4 regions of the Nocardioides hungaricus genome follow, and region 4 is predicted to be linked to each of the others. Evidence: predicted binding sites of a transcription regulator. Region 4 holds the regulator's gene; each other region holds the start of a gene.
The links. Region 4 encodes LexA, which represses DNA repair genes until DNA is damaged. Its sites were predicted from a motif close to TCGAACANNTGTTCGA; they were not measured.
Positions count from the first base shown of each region.

Region 1: a site for LexA is predicted at 2,551-2,566, ahead of ACYVKX_RS20435 (HNH endonuclease signature motif containing protein). Genes of this name have one in related genera too.
Region 2: a site for LexA is predicted at 1,905-1,920, ahead of ruvC (crossover junction endodeoxyribonuclease RuvC). Genes of this name have one in related genera too.
Region 3: a site for LexA is predicted at 1,474-1,489, ahead of ACYVKX_RS03930 (SAV_6107 family HEPN domain-containing protein). Genes of this name have one in related genera too.

Region 1 is NZ_BAAGRO010000056.1:33,517-37,627, forward strand. It holds gene ACYVKX_RS20425 (hypothetical protein) at 1-637, opposite strand, end outside; gene ACYVKX_RS20430 (helix-turn-helix domain-containing protein) at 669-1,034, opposite strand; gene ACYVKX_RS20435 (HNH endonuclease signature motif containing protein) at 1,158-2,405, opposite strand; gene ACYVKX_RS20440 (hypothetical protein) at 2,605-2,820, opposite strand; gene manA (mannose-6-phosphate isomerase, class I) at 2,942-4,111, shown strand, end outside.
Region 2 is NZ_BAAGRO010000001.1:96,260-100,370, forward strand. It holds gene ruvB (Holliday junction branch migration DNA helicase RuvB) at 1-744, opposite strand, end outside; gene ruvA (Holliday junction branch migration protein RuvA) at 750-1,346, opposite strand; gene ruvC (crossover junction endodeoxyribonuclease RuvC) at 1,343-1,882, opposite strand; partial or broken gene ACYVKX_RS00480 (hypothetical protein) at 2,172-2,261, shown strand; gene ACYVKX_RS00485 (hypothetical protein) at 2,965-3,165, shown strand; gene ACYVKX_RS00490 (YebC/PmpR family DNA-binding transcriptional regulator) at 3,214-3,993, opposite strand; gene pdxT (pyridoxal 5'-phosphate synthase glutaminase subunit PdxT) at 4,004-4,111, opposite strand, start outside.
Region 3 is NZ_BAAGRO010000009.1:38,425-42,535, reverse strand. It holds gene ACYVKX_RS03935 (class I SAM-dependent methyltransferase) at 1-701, opposite strand, end outside; gene ACYVKX_RS03930 (SAV_6107 family HEPN domain-containing protein) at 934-1,365, opposite strand; gene ACYVKX_RS03925 (hypothetical protein) at 1,565-2,014, opposite strand; gene ACYVKX_RS03920 (YbaK/EbsC family protein) at 2,081-2,554, shown strand; gene ACYVKX_RS03915 (ArsC/Spx/MgsR family protein) at 2,554-2,910, shown strand; gene ACYVKX_RS03910 (phytoene desaturase family protein) at 2,959-4,111, shown strand, end outside.
Region 4 is NZ_BAAGRO010000044.1:4,233-8,343, forward strand. It holds gene ACYVKX_RS16655 (alkaline phosphatase D family protein) at 1-194, opposite strand, end outside; gene ACYVKX_RS16660 (phosphatase PAP2 family protein) at 198-1,019, opposite strand; gene lexA (transcriptional repressor LexA) at 1,120-1,860, opposite strand; gene ACYVKX_RS16670 (LysM peptidoglycan-binding domain-containing protein) at 2,117-2,470, shown strand; gene ACYVKX_RS16675 (hypothetical protein) at 2,623-2,964, opposite strand; gene ACYVKX_RS16680 (SigB/SigF/SigG family RNA polymerase sigma factor) at 2,988-3,743, opposite strand.

The DNA.
Region 1 (4,111 bases), on a different contig from region 4:
CGACCTTCTCGGCGGCGTCGGTGACGGCCGCGGCGGCGCTGGCCGCGGTCTTCTTCGCCGCGGTCGCGGTCGCCTTCGCGCTGCTCTTCGGCGCGGCCGACGACTTCTTGGCGGTGGTCGACGCCTTCTTGGCGGTCTTCTTGGCCGTGGTGGCGCCGGCCTTCTTCGCCTGCGTCCTGGTCGTCTTCGCCTTCGCGGTGGTGGTCGCGGCCGAGGCCTTGGCGTCCTGCGTCGACTGCTGCCGGCGGATCCGCTCGACCAGCGTCTCGCCGCGCTTGGCGAGGTCGGCGTAGGTGTCGGTCACCACCGCCGGGATCGTCCGGGCGTCGGCCTGGAGCTCGGCGACGCGCGCCTCGATGGCGGTACGGCGCGCCCTGGCGTCCTTGGACAGCGCGTCCACGCCGGCGCTGACCACGGTCACGGCCTGGTCGCGCAGCGCCCTCGGCTCGAACTCGAAGTCGGTGATCCGGGCCTGCACGTCCTTCTGGACGTCGGCGAACACCTTCTGCATGTCGGCGACGTAGTCGCGCACGACCCCGACGGCGAGGTCGGTGACGCCGACGCCGGCGTAGAGCGGGCGAGCCGCCTCGGTCTTGATGTCGAACTTGGTCTTGATGTCGAACTTGGTCTTGGCCATGTCCACTCCTTCATCGGGGTTCATTGGGGGGTCAATCGGTGCCCTTGTTGAGGGCGAGGAAGGACGCGTAGACGTCCAGCAGGGACTGCTTCTGCCGCTCGGTGAGCGCGGTGTCCCCGAGGATCGCGAGCTCCACCGAACCGCCCACGCCGTCGTCGGGGCTGACGATGCCGGCGCGGACGTAGAGCTGCTCGGCCGAGATCCGCAGCGCCTTGGCGATCTGCTGCAGCACCTCGGCGGACGGACGGCGCAGCCCGCGTTCGATCTGGCTCAGGTAGGGGTTCGAGACGCCGGCCTGCTCGGCGAGCTGCCGGAGCGTCAGCTGAGCGCCGACGCGCTGCTCCTTGAGGTAGTCACCGAGGGACTCGACGGTCTTGCCGACCTTGCCCTTCGCCATGACTCCCACGGTGCCAGCCTTTGCTAGCAAGAGCAAGCAGAGGTGATGTGCATCCGTTCACACCCGGCAGATTTTCCTTGGAAGAAAGGAGAATCAACCGCTAGCAGCAGCAAGATCTCGCCGTCACGTCCGCCGATGGAAGCGATAGTCGCCGCTCGGCAGCCGCTGCATCTCACAGGTGGAGTCGTGCGCACGATGATGGTGGTGCGAGCAGAGCAGTACGCCGTCGGCGAGGTCGGTGCGCCCACCGACCGCCCAGCCCCGGAGATGGTGGGCTTCGCACCAGGTCGCCGGGACCGTGCAGCCCTCCGCCCGGCACTCGCGGTCGCGCAGGCGCATCGCCTTGCGCTGGGCGGCGCTGAACAGCCGCCGCGACCTGCCGAGGTCGAGGATCTCGCTGTCTCCCCCGAGCACGACCGGGACGAGGTGCGCGGTGCAGGCCAATCGGCGGGCCTCGTCGGCGGTGAGGTTGGAGCCGCCGGACAGGTCGCCGTCGATCAGCCCGGCCGCGGCCAGGTCGGCCCGCAGCTGGTCGAGGCCGATCGTCACCAGCACCGTGGTGGCGTCACCACCGTGGTCGGGCAGCCGCTGCGGGTCGAGGTGCTCGAGCAGCGAGCCGAACGCCTCGGCCATCCGCCGTCCGTAGGGAACCCGGTCGCCCGGCGCCGGCTCGCTGCGCCGGGGCGAGGTGTACGCGTCGAGGTAGGTCTTGAACCGGGCGGCGATCGACTCCTGGACGTCGAGGACGATCCTGGTCATGCCGTCCCCCAGGGGCCGGAAGCTCACGCGCAGCCGGGAGGTGGCGCGCTGCTCCTCGGCGCGCAGTCGACGGGCCTCCTCCTCGTCGGCCACCTCCGGCGCGACGATCTCGAGGATCCGCCGACCCAGGCGGGTCAGCTGTGCGGGACGGAACTCGCCGGCGTAGCCGACCAGCGCCGTCTCCGCGCTCGCGGCCACGTCGACGTCCAGGCCGCGCGGAAGCACCTCCAGCGCGGCCACGATCGACCGGGCATGCGCCGGTGAGATGTCACCGGCGAGCAGGGCCGACGCGACCAGGCCGTGGCGCTCCAGCCCTGCGGCGAGCTCCTGGTCGGACCGGACCGACCGGTACTCCGTCCGTGTCTCGGCCGCCAGCCAGGCGGCGACGTCGCGGGCGCCGTGCTGCTCGGCCACGTCGCCGGCGACCGCCATCACCTGCATCCGCAGGCCCGCGACCTGCGCCTCGACCCGGGCGAGCTCACGCAGCGCCTCGGCCTTCTCGGCGGGGGACATGAACGTCGGCTCGACGTCCGCGACGTCCTTGGCGGCAGCGCGGACATGTGCCGCGAACGCCACCACCGGGTGGACCTCGGGATCGGACTGCCAGCACATCGGATACTCCGGACAGGACACGGGACTTGGACGCGTGTCGCCCCGCCGGAGGCGCCCCCTGGGCGCTATTACTCACCGATTGCGGAACCTGAGCCGCCGACCTTCGATCCGGTGTGGACCACCTCGGCCGGTCGACCTACCGCTATCGAACACCTGTTCGAACAAAATGTCAAGGGCCCGGCCGGCCCTGTGTGATGTCTCAGGACATCGGTGACAGCCAGGCTTCCGGCTCCGCGTTGACGTCCTCGTCCTTGATCCGCTCGGCGTCGGCGTGGAACTGGCCGAGCCACCGTTCGTGGTCCAGCAGCCGCAGGGCGCGACGCAGCGTGTCGGAGGTGCTCTCGCCCGGACGGGCGGCCTCGCGGAGGATGCGCTCGTCCTCGGCGGTGGGACGGAACCCGATCGACGACGACATGTCACCAGACTAGCCGCGTTCGACAGTTGTCCGACAGGGTCCGATCCGGCCTGGGGATACGCCCGCGACCGCCGCCTAGGATGACCCGTCGGAGGGCCTGGGGAAGGGAGCGGGAACGACGATGCAGCGGCTCGACGGCGCCGTGCGGAGGTACGAGTGGGGCTCGCGCACGCTGCTGCCGCGCTTCCTCGGGGCCGAGCCCGACGGCGGCCCGTACGCCGAGCTCTGGCTGGGCGCCCACCCCGGCGACCCCGCCATGCTCCCGGACGGGACGACGCTGGCGGACCTGATCGCGAGACGCCCCGGCGAGGCGCTCGGCGCCGAGGTCGCCCAGCGGTTCGACGGCCACCTCCCCTTCCTGATGAAGGCGCTCGCGGCGGCCGAGCCGCTCTCCCTCCAGGTCCACCCCACCGCGCAGCGCGCCCGGCAGGGCTTCGCCCGCGAGGAGGCCGCCGGGATCCCGGTCGGCGCGCCCGACCGCAGCTACCAGGACGAGTCGCACAAGCCGGAGCTGATCGTCGCCCTGACCAGGTTCGAGGGCATGGCCGGCTTCCGGGACGTCGCGAAGTCCGCCGCCATCCTGCGGCTGCTCGACCTCCCCTGGGCCGACGCGACCGCCGCACAGCTGACCGAGGGCGACCCGGGCGATGCCCTCCACGCGGTCGTGGCCGAGATGCTCGCGATGCCCGGCGACCGGATCGCCGGCCTGCTCGCCGAGATCGGCGCGGCGGCACGGCGCGCCGAGGACGACGGCCACCGGCGGCGTACGCCGTCCAGCCGGATCCACCGGGACCGGGACAGCGTGGAGCGCGAGGCCACGCGCGTGTTCGCCCAGACCCCGGCGCTGGCCGCGAGGTACCCGCACGACCCGGGCGTGCTGGTGACCCTCCTGCTCAACCACGTGATCCTCCGGCCGGGCGAGGCGATGTTCCTCGACGCCGGCGTCGTGCACGCCTACACCTCGGGCTTCGGGGTCGAGATCATGGCCGCCTCCGACAACGTCGTCCGCGCCGGCCTCACGCCCAAGCACGTCGACGTGCCCGAGCTCCTCGAGATCGCGGACTTCCGGCCGATGCCGCCGCCGCTCTGGACCCCGGCCGAGGAGGGGGCGGCCCTGGCCTACGCCCCGCCGGTGGCGGAGTTCGGCCTCCACCTCGTCGACGCCCCCGCGAGCGAGCTGCCGGTCGCGGGCCCGCGCATCGTCCTGGTGCTCGACGGCGAGGTGACCGTCGCGTCCGGCACGGACACCCGGACGCTGACCCAGGGGTCCGCCGTCTTCGTCGGGTACGAC
Region 2 (4,111 bases), on a different contig from region 4:
GACCTGGGCGTAGTCGCGGACCCGGCGCAGCAGCCGGTTCGCGATGCGCGGGGTGCCGCGGGAGCGCGACGCGATCTCGGCGGTCCCGTCGGCGAGCGCGTCGACCTCGAGCAGCCGCGCCGAGCGCTGGACGATCCGGTCGAGCTCGTCGGGCTCGTAGAACTCGAGGTGGGCGGTGAAGCCGAACCGGTCGCGCAGCGGCCCGGGCAGCAGGCCGGCGCGGGTGGTGGCGCCGACGAGGGTGAACGGCGGGATGTCGAGCGGGATCGCGGTCGCGCCCGGCCCCTTGCCGATAACGACGTCGACCCGGAAGTCCTCCATCGCCAGGTAGAGCATCTCCTCGGCCGGCCGCGACATCCGGTGGATCTCGTCGACGAACAGGACGTCGCCCTCGTTCATGCCCGACAGGATCGCGGCGAGGTCGCCGGCATGGGTGATCGCCGGGCCGCTGGTGAGCCGCAGCGGGGCGCCCATCTCGGCGGCGATGATCATCGCCAGCGTGGTCTTGCCGAGCCCGGGCGGGCCGGACAGCAGCACGTGGTCGGGGGCGCGACCGCGGCGCCGGGCGGCCTCCAGGACGAGTCCGAGCTGGTCGCGCACCCGTGCCTGGCCCACGACCTCGTCCAGGGTCCGCGGGCGCAGCGCCGCCTCGACCGCCCGTTCGTCCCCCTCGGCCTCGGCGGCCGTCAGCGAGCGGAGGTGGGTGGTCTCCGCCTCGTCGATGTCGTCCTCGTGGAAGGGCATCCGCCTCAGGCCTTGCTCAGCGTCCGGAGCGCGGCGCGCAGCAGCGCCGCCACGTCGGGTACGTCGCCCGCCTCGGCCGCCACGGCGTCGACCGCCTTCTCGGCGTCCCTGGCCGACCAGCCGAGCCCGACCAGGCCCTGGTGCACCTGGTCGCGCCAGGGGGCGACCGCGGCGGGGACCGCCGGGGCGCGGCCGCCGGTCGGCGTACCGATCCGGTCCTTGAGCTCGAGGATGATCCGCTGCGCGCCCTTCTGCCCGATGCCGGGCACCGTGGTCAGGGTCTTGGGGTCGTCGCCGGCGATCGCGACGCGCAGGTCGTCGGGGCTGAGTACGGCGAGCATCGACTGCGCGAGCTTCGGCCCGACCCCGGACGCGGTCTGGAGCAGCTCGAAGGTCTGCTTCTCGTCGTCGTCGGCGAAGCCGAACAGGGTCAGCGAGTCCTCGCGCACCACCATGCTCGTCGGCAGCGTGGCCGCCTGGCCGGTGCGCAGGGTCGCGAGCGTGCCGGGGGTGCACATCAGCTCCAGGCCGACTCCCCCGACCTCCAGCACCGCGCTGGAGAGCGTCACCGCGGCGACCCTGCCGGACACGAACGCGATCACGATGCACTCCTCGGTGGTCGAGCTTGTCGAGACCCCGCCAGCGCCGCGTCGATCCGGGCCTGGGCGCCGCCGCGCCAGATGTGGGTGATGGCCAGCGCCAGCGCGTCGGCGGCGTCGGCCGGCCTCGGCCTCGCGTCGAGCCGCAGGATCCGGCTGACCATCGCGCCCACCTGCGCCTTGTCCGCCCGGCCGTTGCCGGACACCGCGGCCTTCACCTCGCTCGGCGTGTGCAGCGCGATCGGCAGCCCGCGCCGGGCGGCGCAGACCATCGCGATCCCGCTCGCCTGCGCGGTGCCCATCACCGTGCTCACGTCCGAGCGCGCGAACACCCGCTCCACGGCGACCGCGTCCGGCCGGTACTCGTCGAGCCAGGCATCCACACCCTTCTCGATCGTCACCAGTCGCTGCGGCACGGGCAGGTCGGACGACGTACGCAGCACGTTGACGTCCACGAGGCTCAGCGGGCGCCCCACCGTCCCCTCGACCACGCCCAGGCCGCAGCGGGTCAGGCCGGGGTCGATCCCGAGCACACGCATATCGCCTCCGTCTCGCCTCCGTCCGAACAGGTGTTCGGAGGTCACGCTAGTCGGCCGCTCCCCCATGTGCTGACAGGACACGCCCGGGGGTGGTCATTGCGCATGTAACGCCGGGTTACTCCTTGTTCCCACCAGGTTGCATCACCGTGGGAACAAGCAGTAACCCGGCGTTACAGCCGGCAGCTCGAACAGGCCCACAAACCGCCCACAGCCGCACACTCCGACCCGGATCTCCACCGGAGCCGTTCCCGGCCCGGCAGCATCCGACCCGGGCGGACGATCGTGAGGGATGCCCCTCCACCGACACCTGCCACTCGACGAGCACGGACTCCTCACCCGCCGCGCCGCTGCCGGGGCCGGCCTCCGCGATGCCGACCTCCGGAGGCTTCTCACCGACGGCGTGCTCGTCCGCCTCCGCCACGGGGTGTACGCCGATGCCGCGGTCTGGCGGGGCCTCGACCCGTACCGTGGGCGACCGCTCCTCCGCGTCCGCGCGGCCCAGCAGGTGCTCCGTTGCGAGCACGTGCTCAGCCACGACTCGGCCGCGCTCCTCCACGGTCTCGGCGTGCCCGACCCCGAAGCCGCCACCGTCCATGTGACGCGGCGCAAGGTCCACGGCGACGCGGTCCGGGCGGGCGTGAAGCACCACCTCGCGCCGTACCGCGACGAGCAGGTCGTGGTCGTCGACGGCCTGCGCGCGCTCGACTCGGCGCGCACCGCCCTGGACATGGCCCGCGAGCACGGGCTGGTGGCGGGCGTCGCCTGCTGCGACGCGGCGCTGCGCCGGGGCGCGACCCGCCTCGACCTCGACCAGGCGCGGGCGGCGATGTGGTGCTGGCCCGGCAGTCGGATCATGGACGCCGCGATCGACCTCGCCGACCCGGGCGCCGAGTCGTGGCTCGAGTCCGAGGGGCGGGTCCTCGTGGCGAGCCTCGGGCTCGGGCGCCCGGAGACCCAGTTCGGGCTCACCGACGGCCACCGCAGGGTCTGGTGCGACCTGCGGATCGGACGTCACGTCTTCGAGATCGTCCGGCAGGCTCAAGTACCTGCCGGACGATCTCGCCGGGAGGCGACCGGAGGACGTGCTCTGGGCGGAGAAGCGCCGCCAGGACTTCATCACCGGGTTCAAGCTCGGCGTCTCCCGGATCACGGTCACCGACTGCCGGAGCGGCGCTGCCGCGGCGCGCCGCCGGCTGCTTCGCGAGTATGCCGACACCTGCGCCCGGTTCAGCACCGACATCAGCGACCTGGCGCCGTACCGCATCCGCCGCCGGTGGACCTGAGGCCGTCGACCTCCCGGCTCAAGCTGCAGACAACAACCCCACCCAGCATCAGGCGTCGATCGACTCCAGCACCTCGTCGGGGATGTCGGCGTTGCTGAAGACGTTCTGGACGTCGTCGAGGTCGTCGACGGCGTCGACCAGGCGGAACACCTTGCCGGCCACGTCGACCTCGCCCACGGGGATGTCCATGGTCGCCACGAACTGCACCTCGGCGGAGTCGTAGTCGATGCCGGCCGCCTGGAGCGCCGTGCGGACCGCGACCACGTCGCCGGGCTCGGACTGCACCTCGAAGCTGTCCCCCAGGTCGACGACGTCCTCGGCGCCTGCGTCGAGCGTGGCCTCGAGTACGTCGTCCTCCGACACCGCCCACGGCCGGCCGGCGCGCTCCTGGCTCTTGCCCACCACGACGACGCCCTTGCGGGTGAACAGCCGCGAGACCGACCCGGGGTCGGCCATGGTGCCGCCGTTGCGGCTGACCGCGGTGCGGACCTCCATCGCCGCGCGGTTGCGGTTGTCGGTCAGGCACTCCACCAGCAGCGCGACGCCCGAGGGCCCGTAGGCCTCGTACATGATCGTCTCGTAGTCGACGCCGCCGCCGTCGAGGCCGCCTCCGCGCTTGACCGCGGAGTCGATGTTCTTGTTCGGGACCGACTGCTTCTTGGCCTTCTGGATGGCGTCGTAGAGCGTCGGGTTGCCGGCCGGGTCGGGTCCGCCCATCTTCGCCGCGATCTCGATGTTCTTGATCAGCTTGGCGAACAGCTTGCCGCGCTTGGCGTCGATCGCGGCCTTCTTGTGCTTGGTGGTCGCCCACTTGGAGTGGCCGGACATGCGTCTCCTTCTAACCTTCGTCGATCGAGCCGGTGGTCGAGCCGGTGGTCGAGCCCGTCGAGGCCCGGACCAGGTCCACGAACAGCCGGTGGACCCGGGGGTCGCCACCCACCTCGGG
Region 3 (4,111 bases), on a different contig from region 4:
TGGAGCTGGGTCGCGAGCGGCCGGAACTCGGGGCGCTCGGCCACCGCGCGCTCCAGCTTCACCAAGGCCGTGGTCGCGCCGGGCTCCAGGTCCAGCAGCGAGCCGGGGACGAGGTCGGCGAAGACCCGCACGCCGTGCACGGTGACGACCTCGAAACCGGCGCCGACGAGCAGCCGGCGTACCTCGTCCTCGGTGAAGCGGTGCCCGGCGCGTCCGCCGCCCGCGGCGGGGTCGTCGAGCATCGCCCGTGCCTGGGCGAAGTGCCCGGCCATCGCACGAGCGACGACGGCGGCGTGGCGCTGGGCGACCAGTAGGCTCAGCGTGCCGCCGGGCCGGAGCACCTCGCGGATCGCGGCCAGCCCGGCGGCCGGGTCGTCGACGACCTCGAGCACGCCGTGGCACAGCACCGCGTCGACGCCGTCGGTGCCGGCCACCTCGCGCAGCGTGGACAGGTCGCCCTGCTGACCGGTGACCGCCACGCCGACCTCACGGGCGCGGCGGTCGAGCGCGGCGAGCGCGTCCGGGCTGGGGTCCACAACCGTGACCCGGTGGCCCCGCTCGGCGACCCGGACGGCGAAGCCGCCGGTGCCGCCGCCGATGTCGAGCACGTCCGCGACGCCGTCGAGGGCCGGCAGCAGCGCGTCCCAGACCACGGAGGTACGGGCGGCGCTACGTCGCTCGCTCGGGCGCTCGCTCGTCATGCGCCCAGCCTAGTAGCCCGTCGTGGCTAAGACTTGGTGTTGGGCGTGCTCAGGGTGCGTGCATCGCAAGGCGCCGGCGCGACGCCATACCTGGTTGTCTCGCGAGCGACGGCAACGCCGCGAGGTGCGTGCCCTGGGTGCGCGCAGCGCAACTGTTAGCGGCGACGGGCTACTAGACGGGTCGGTCCCCGGTCGTGCGGCGTGCGCGGCCTCCGACCTCAGCCGTCGAGGCTCACCCCGCGCGCATCGCCGCCTGCCGGTCCGCGAGCGCGACGTGCGGCACCAGCCCGAGCGAGCGCTCCACGATCGCGAGGAAGCGGTCGGCGTCGCGGACCAGGTCGTCGGCCTCGCGCTCGGTGACGGCGCGGGTCGAGCCGGCCTCGGCCGCCGCCCGCTTGGCCGCGCCGCCCGCGAAGAACTGCGCCCACTCGGCGAGCTCGGGGGCGACCTCGGCGAGCAGCAGCCAGGCGTTCCTCTGCGGCCGGCGCCGGACGGGCGCCGGCGCGGCTCGGGCCGCGAGCACCGCGGCGGCCGCCCGCAGCGCGGCGACGTGGGCGCAGGCGTAGCGGGCCGGGACCTCCCGCGCGGCGACCGCCTCGCTCAGCGACTCGGCCGCCCGGGCGAGGTAGGCGTGGGTGGTGGCGGGCAGGGCGTACGGGTTCATCGGTGACCTCTCCCTCGACCCCGGTGCGGCGACCCCGGCCACGACCCTCCCCGAGGCGGGGAGGACCCGGCGGGGACGGGGGTCGAGGTCGTCCCCGCCGGGCATTGCTCGAACATCTGTTCGAACGCTGCTCACGGTACACCCGCCCACGGACAGCCCGTCAAGGGAGCAGCGGCCAGCGGTGAGACCAGCGGTGGTATCAGCGCCGGGAGAGGTCCGCCGGCTCGTCGCAGAAGGCGCGGGTGTCCTTGTGCCAGAGCGCGGCGACCGCGGCGACGTCGACGACGAGGGAGACGATCGCGACCCCGAGGAAGAGTGTCGGCGGGTCGGTGCGGAGCACCGCGAGGGTGGCGGCGGCGAGCACGACGGCGATCAGGCTGAGCATGACCCGGGCCCATTCGTGGCCCTGCCGGAAGAACGCGACCACGACGAAGGTGAGCATCGCGACGACGAAGAACATCGTGACCGAGACCGGCACGAACGCCGGCGGCGTCACCGACCCGGTGTCGCCGGTACGGCCCGCCGCCCAGCCGTCGACCAGCTCGTCCTTGAACACGATGGTGAACAGCGTCGCCAGGCCGGCGAGCCCGACCGCCCCGGCGGTCAGCCAGATCGCCCCGGCCACCATCACCGAACGCTGCTGGCCCATCCGCACTCCTCCTCTCGCCGACGGCATGCCTCCGACACCGTGCACCGACACCCTAGGGTCTCGGTCATGACCTCCGAGCATCCGTCGATCGAACGGTTCCGTGACGAGCACGACGGCCGGGGCGGCACCGGCGAGATCGTCGTCCTCCCCGACTCCGTCCACACCGCCGCGCTCGCCGCCGAGGCGCTGGGCTGCGAGGTCGGGGCGATCGCGAACAGCCTGCTCTTCGACGCCGACGGCTCCCCCATGCTGATCCTGACCTCCGGTGCGCACCGCGTGGACACCGCGAAGGTCGCCGCGGAGCTCGGCGTCGCGAGGCTGAAGCGGGCGACGCCGGAGTTCGTGCGCGAGCACACCGGGCAGGTCATCGGCGGGGTGTCGCCGATCGCCCACCCGAGGCCGGTGCCGACGTACCTCGACCCGTGGCTGCGCCGGTACGACGTCGTGTGGGCCGCCGCCGGCCACCCCTCGGCGGTGTACTCAACGACGTTCGAGGAGCTCGCCGCGATGACCGGCGCGACCGAGCTGGAGGTCGAGTGATGGAGATCTGGCTGAACCCGGCGTGCTCGAAGTGCCGGACGGCGGTGTCGGAGCTGGACGCGGCGGGCATCGAGTACACCGTGCGCCGCTACCTCGACGACCCGCCGACCGCCGCCGAGCTCGGCGAGGTCGTGTCCCGGCTCGGGCTGGAGCCGTGGGACCTCGCGCGGGCGAAGGAGGCGCGCGAGGAGGGCATCGAGCTGCCCCGGGACGCCGCCCACCGCGACGACTGGCTGGCCGCGCTCGCCGCCCGTCCGCGGACGATCCAGCGCCCGATCATCACCGCCGCCGACGGCACCACCGTGGTCGGCCGCGACGCGGAGTCGCTGCGCCGGGTGGTCGATGCCGAGACCTGAGTGAGTGTCGGGCAGGGTCGTGGCCTGCTGAGGTCCTAGGGTTTCCGCGTGCGGATCGTGGTCGTGGGTGGAGGCTTCGGCGGCCTCGCGTCCGCGGTGCGCCTGGCGAAGCTCGGCCACGACGTGACGCTGGTCGAGCGCGCGGCGACGCTCGGCGGAGCGCTCTCCTCGGTAGCCGAGGAGGGCTTCACCTGGGACGCCGGGCCGACGTACACGCTGCTGCCCGCGGTCGTGCGCGATCTCTTCCGCAAGTCCGGCCGGCCGCTCGAGCGCGAGCTGGAGCTGGTGCCGCTGGACGTGGTCCGCGAGCACCGGTTCGAGGACGGCTCGTCGGTGTCGGTCGGCGTCGGGCGGGCCGCCCAGCTCGCGGCCTTCGACGAGCTCGGCACGGGCCTCGGCCGGCGGTGGGTGGACCACGTCGCGTCGTACGCCGACACCTGGGACGTGCTGCGCCGCACCTACCTCGAGAGCCCGTGGGACCCGGACGCGCCCTCGGCCCTGCTCGACAGCCGGGCGACGCTGCACAAGCGGCTGAGGAGGACGTTCAGGGACGAGCGGCTGCGGCTGGTTGCCGGCCACCCGCACGTCGCCGAGGGGCACGACCTGCGCAACGTGCCGGCCTGGGCGGGGGTGTCGGCCTACGTCGAGCAGCGGTTCGGCGCGTGGACCGTCGAGGGCGGGCTGGCCCGGCTCGGCGAGGTGCTGGCCGACCGGCTGACGACCCGTGGCGTCACGGTGCTGACCGGCACCGAGGCGCGCGACCTCGTGGTGCGCGACGGCCGGGTCGCGGCGGTGCGCACCACGACCGGCGACCTCGACGCCGAGGCCGTGGTGTGTGCCATCGACCCCCGGCTGCTGCCCGCGCTGGCGGCGTACGTCGAGCGGACGATGCCCGCGATGCCGCCGGTCGTCGTGCATGTCGGCCTCGAGGGCGAGCCGCCCGACCTGCCGCACGAGCTGGTGCTGCACGGCGACCCCATGCTGGTCGTCCGTCGCCGGGGCTCGACGCTGACCGTGCACGGCCGCGGCCGGCTCTCGGAGGACGTGCTGCGCGCGCTGGCGCGGCACCGGATCGACGTCCGCGAGCAGGTCGTGGCGCGGGTGGACGCCAGCCCGCGCGACCAGGTCGAGCGGTGGGCCAGCTCGCCGATGGGCGTGCTGTGGCAGGGCCGCGGGACGGTCCGCCGCCGGCTCGGGCCGC
Region 4 (4,111 bases):
CGGGTCCAGAGCAGCACCGCGTCGGGCAGCGGGTCGCCGGAGGCGACGCCGTGGCGGAAGACGCGCCCGCGCGCGCCTGCGGCGAAGCTCTCGGGGGTCGAGGGGAGCGCGCCCGGCTGGAGCGCGAGGGCGGCGGCGCCGGCGGCGGTGGTGCCGAGGACCGAGCGGCGTCGTAGGGGAGCGGGCGTCGTCACGCCTCACTCAACGACGAGGCCCTCCGGGGGTTCTGCTCGTTCACCGAGTGTTCGCTCAACTGTTCGCCGACGCCAGAGCCGGTCGAGCGGCACCCGGCCCAGGGCCTGCGCGATCAACCAGCCGGCGAGGATGACCAGCCAGCCGGCCACCGCGTCGACCACCCAGTGGTTGCCGGTGCCGACGATGACGACCGCGGTGCCGGCGGCGTAGACCCAGCCGAGCACCCGCACCCAGTGCCGGGTCGCGTAGAGCTGCAGCGCGAGCGCCACCCACAGCGACCAGCCGGCATGGAGCGAGGGGAACGCCGCGAGCTGGTTGGTCAGCCCGCCGAGACCCCTCGGGGCGGAGGCGTCGCCACCCCACCAGCCGTCGGCGGAGTAGAGGCTGAGCACGTCGACGTACCCGTTGATGAACCGCGGGGGAGCGGTGGGCAGCGTGATGTAGAAGACCAGGCCGATCAGGGTGCCGATCACCAGGGCGCGGCGGGCCGGGCCGTAGCGGTCGAGGCCGAGCCGCCAGAGCCACACCAGGACGGCCGCGGTGACGACGTAGTGGAGGCTGGCGTACCAGTAGCTGCCCGCCAGGCCGATCACTCGGTAGTCGACGAAGAGCTGGTTGAGCGGGATCTCCCAGCGGATGCCGATGCCCCGCTCGAACTGCAGCAGCTCGTCGGCCCGCCGCACCGCCGGGCTCCAGTCGGTGTCGGCGAGCAGCCGGGCGAGGCTGTACACGACCCAGAGACCGAGGATGAGGAGGACCTCGAGGCCCGCTCTGGCCCATCCCGGGAGGGCGCTTGTCCGCGCGAGGGCAGGTGCCGTGGTCACAGCACCAGCCTCGTCCATGCACCCTCCCCGTGGGATCCGGGATCCGCCCGGACTCAACACCAGGGTCTGCTCAGGTATTTCCCCGACTGTTCAGAAGCCGTCAGACCCGGCGCAGCACTGCCGTCACCTTACCGAGGATCGTGGCGTGGCTGCCGTCGATGGGATCGTAGGCAGCGTTGTGCGGCAGCAGCCACACATTTCCGTCCTTGCGCTGGAACGTCTTGACGGTGGCCTCGTCGTCGAGGAGCGCAGCGACGATGTCGCCGTTGGAGGCGGTCTGCTCGCGGCGGACCACGACGTAGTCGCCGTCGCAGATCGCGGCGTCGATCATCGAGTCGCCGCGGACCTCGAGCAGGAACAGCTCGCCGTCGCCGACCAGCTGCCTGGGCAGCGGGAAGACCTCGTCGTAGGTCTGCTCGGCGAGGATCGGGCCGCCGGCCGCGATCCGGCCGAGGAGGGGGACGTACTGCGCCGGCGGGCGGGCGTCGCCGATGCCGGTCTCGTCGATGCCGCCGTCCTCGGGGTGGGCCTCGGCACCGGAGATGGAGCGGCGGGCGGCCATCACCTCGGGGAGGAAGACCTCGAGCGCCCGGGGCCGGTTGGGGTCGCGCTTGAGGAAGCCCTTCTCCTCCAGCACCTTGAGCTGGTGGGCCACGCTCGAGGAGCTGGTCAGGCCGACCGCCTCGCCGATCTCGCGCATCGACGGCGGGTAGCCGCGCTTCTCGATGGAGTCCTTGATGTGGGCGAGGACCCGCTGCTGGCGCGGCGTGAGCCCGGTCGCGTCCGGGGGGCCGTCGGGCAGCTCCGTCACCGTGGGGGAGACCTTCTTCTGGGTGGCCATGGGCCGACGGTAGCCCTCCGGACCGTCCAGGTTCAAACATCTGTTCGAACGGCGTGTCGCCCGCCCGCTCCAGGAGCCGGCTCGAACAGATGTTCGTGTCGCTGCTTGCGCCGTTCGAACACCTGCTCTATCGTCGTACACACGTTCGATCGAACACCTGATCGAGAGCCCGGCCCGGACCGGTCCGCGAGGACTGTCGGTGGCCGCCTCTAGAACTGGTGCCAGGCAGCTTCCCCCACTTCCCCAGGAGCCTTCGATGAGCACGATGACCGCCACTCACCTCCCTGCCACCTCGCCTACCACCACGCCTATCACCGCTGTCCGGCTCACCCGCCGCGGCCGGCTGGTGGTCCTCGCGGTCGCCCTGGTGGCCGTGCTCGCCGTCGGCCTCCTGCTCGCCTCCGGCTCCGTCGCCACCGACGAGCCCGGCACTCCCGAGCCGACCCGCGTCGTGCTCGTCGGCGCCGGCGACACCCTCTGGGAGATCGCCGCCGGCCTCGCCGACGACGGCGACGTGCGCGCGATGATCGACCGGATCGAGAGACTCAACGCGCTCGAGTCGGGCATGGTCGTCGCCGGCCAGCAGCTGGTGGTGCCTATCGGTGGTTGAGGAGGGCGCTCTGCGCCCGTCTCGAAACCACCACAGCTCGAGACTTCGCCCGGCCGCCTCGACCCCGGCCGGGCGAAACCGGGGAAGACGAGGGGCGGGACCGGCACCGGTCCCGCCCCTCGCGGTGTCAGTCGCGGTGTCAGGTCGCCCGGTCAGTGGGAGGCCCGCCGGCCGCCGACCGGCCGCCGCAGGTCCCCGCCCCTCTCGGGCGCGCGGGTGATGCCGATGCGCCGGGTCACCCGGGCGACCAGCATCAGCCCGACGAACAGGCAGGCCACCGCGCCGACCGACGCGAGCGCGAGGAACCACCAGGCCGTGTCGTCGCCGCTGCGGGCCGTCGAGCCGAAGTCGATGGCGGCGTAGACGAGGTAGCCCCAGGCCACGACGCAGGCGGTGATGCCGAGCGCCAGGAGCAGGAGGGCGGGCTGGAACCGTGCCCTGCGCCGGGGTCCCCGGCGTGACCCGGCCCGCTTGCCTCCCGTCGTACCCACCACGGGAGCCATTGTCCCCGATGGGTCTAGGCGGCGACGGCGAGCTCCTCGCGCAGCCGGGCGACGAGGCGGGAGAGCAGCCGTGAGACGTGCATCTGGCTGACGCCGATCTCCTCGCCGATCTCGGCCTGCGTGCAGCCACGCAGGAACCGCATCTCGACGATCAGCTGCTCGCGGCGCGACAGCTTCGAGAGCAACGGCGCGAGCATCGCGCGGGCGTCGGCCAGGTCGAAGCCGGGGTCGACCCCGCCGATCCGCTGGCCGGCGGTCTCGTCGCCCTTCTCGCCGGCCGGCACGTCGAGTGAGGCGGGGGCGAAGCAGCCCTGGGCGCCGAGCGCGTCGACGACCTGCTCGAGGTCGATCTCGAGGTGGGCGGCGATCTCGCTGGGCCGCGGCGCCCGGCCGAGGCGCTGGTAGAGCTCGGCCTCGCAGCCGGCGATCCTCTGCTGGGTCTCCTGGATCGAGCGCGGCGGCCGGACCGTCCAGCCGAGGTCGCGGAAGTGGCGGCGGATCTCGCCACGGATGGTCGGCACGGCGAAGCTGAGGAACTCGTGGCCGCGGTCGGGGCGGAAGCCCTTCACGGCCTTGACGAGCCCGACGTAGGCGACCTGCTCGAGGTCGTCGTCGGCGATGCCGCGGTTGCGGAAGCGGCGGGACAGCTCGCGAGCGAGCGACATGTTGTGGCGGACGATCTCATCCTCGATCGTGGCGCGCTCGCCAGGGGTGGTGGCGGCACGCTCGGCGAAGAGCTGGGCGGTGATCTCGGAGCGACTCTCGGACATCGTGGACAACGTGCTGAGCCTCCCTGTGCGGTTGTGGGCGCCTGGTCTCGACGCCACAGGCCTCCTTCCGCCCACGATCGAGGGAGAAACCACCCCCTGGGGTGAAGACCCGTCGAGTCGGCGCAAGTTGCCCGCAGGGAGGGTGCGAGTCGGCGCAAGTTGCCCGCAGGGAGGGTGCGAGTCGGCGCAAGTTGCCCGCAGGGAGGGTGCGAGTCGGCGCGAGTTGCCCGCCTCCCGGGCAAGATGAGCCGACTCGACGCCCGTGAGCGGGCAAGACGCGCCGAGTCGGCGGGCCTACTTGCGCGGGCCCGGGTCCCGGCGTACGGTTGCCCCTACATCTAGTAGTTACAAGGATGTAGTTATCCACA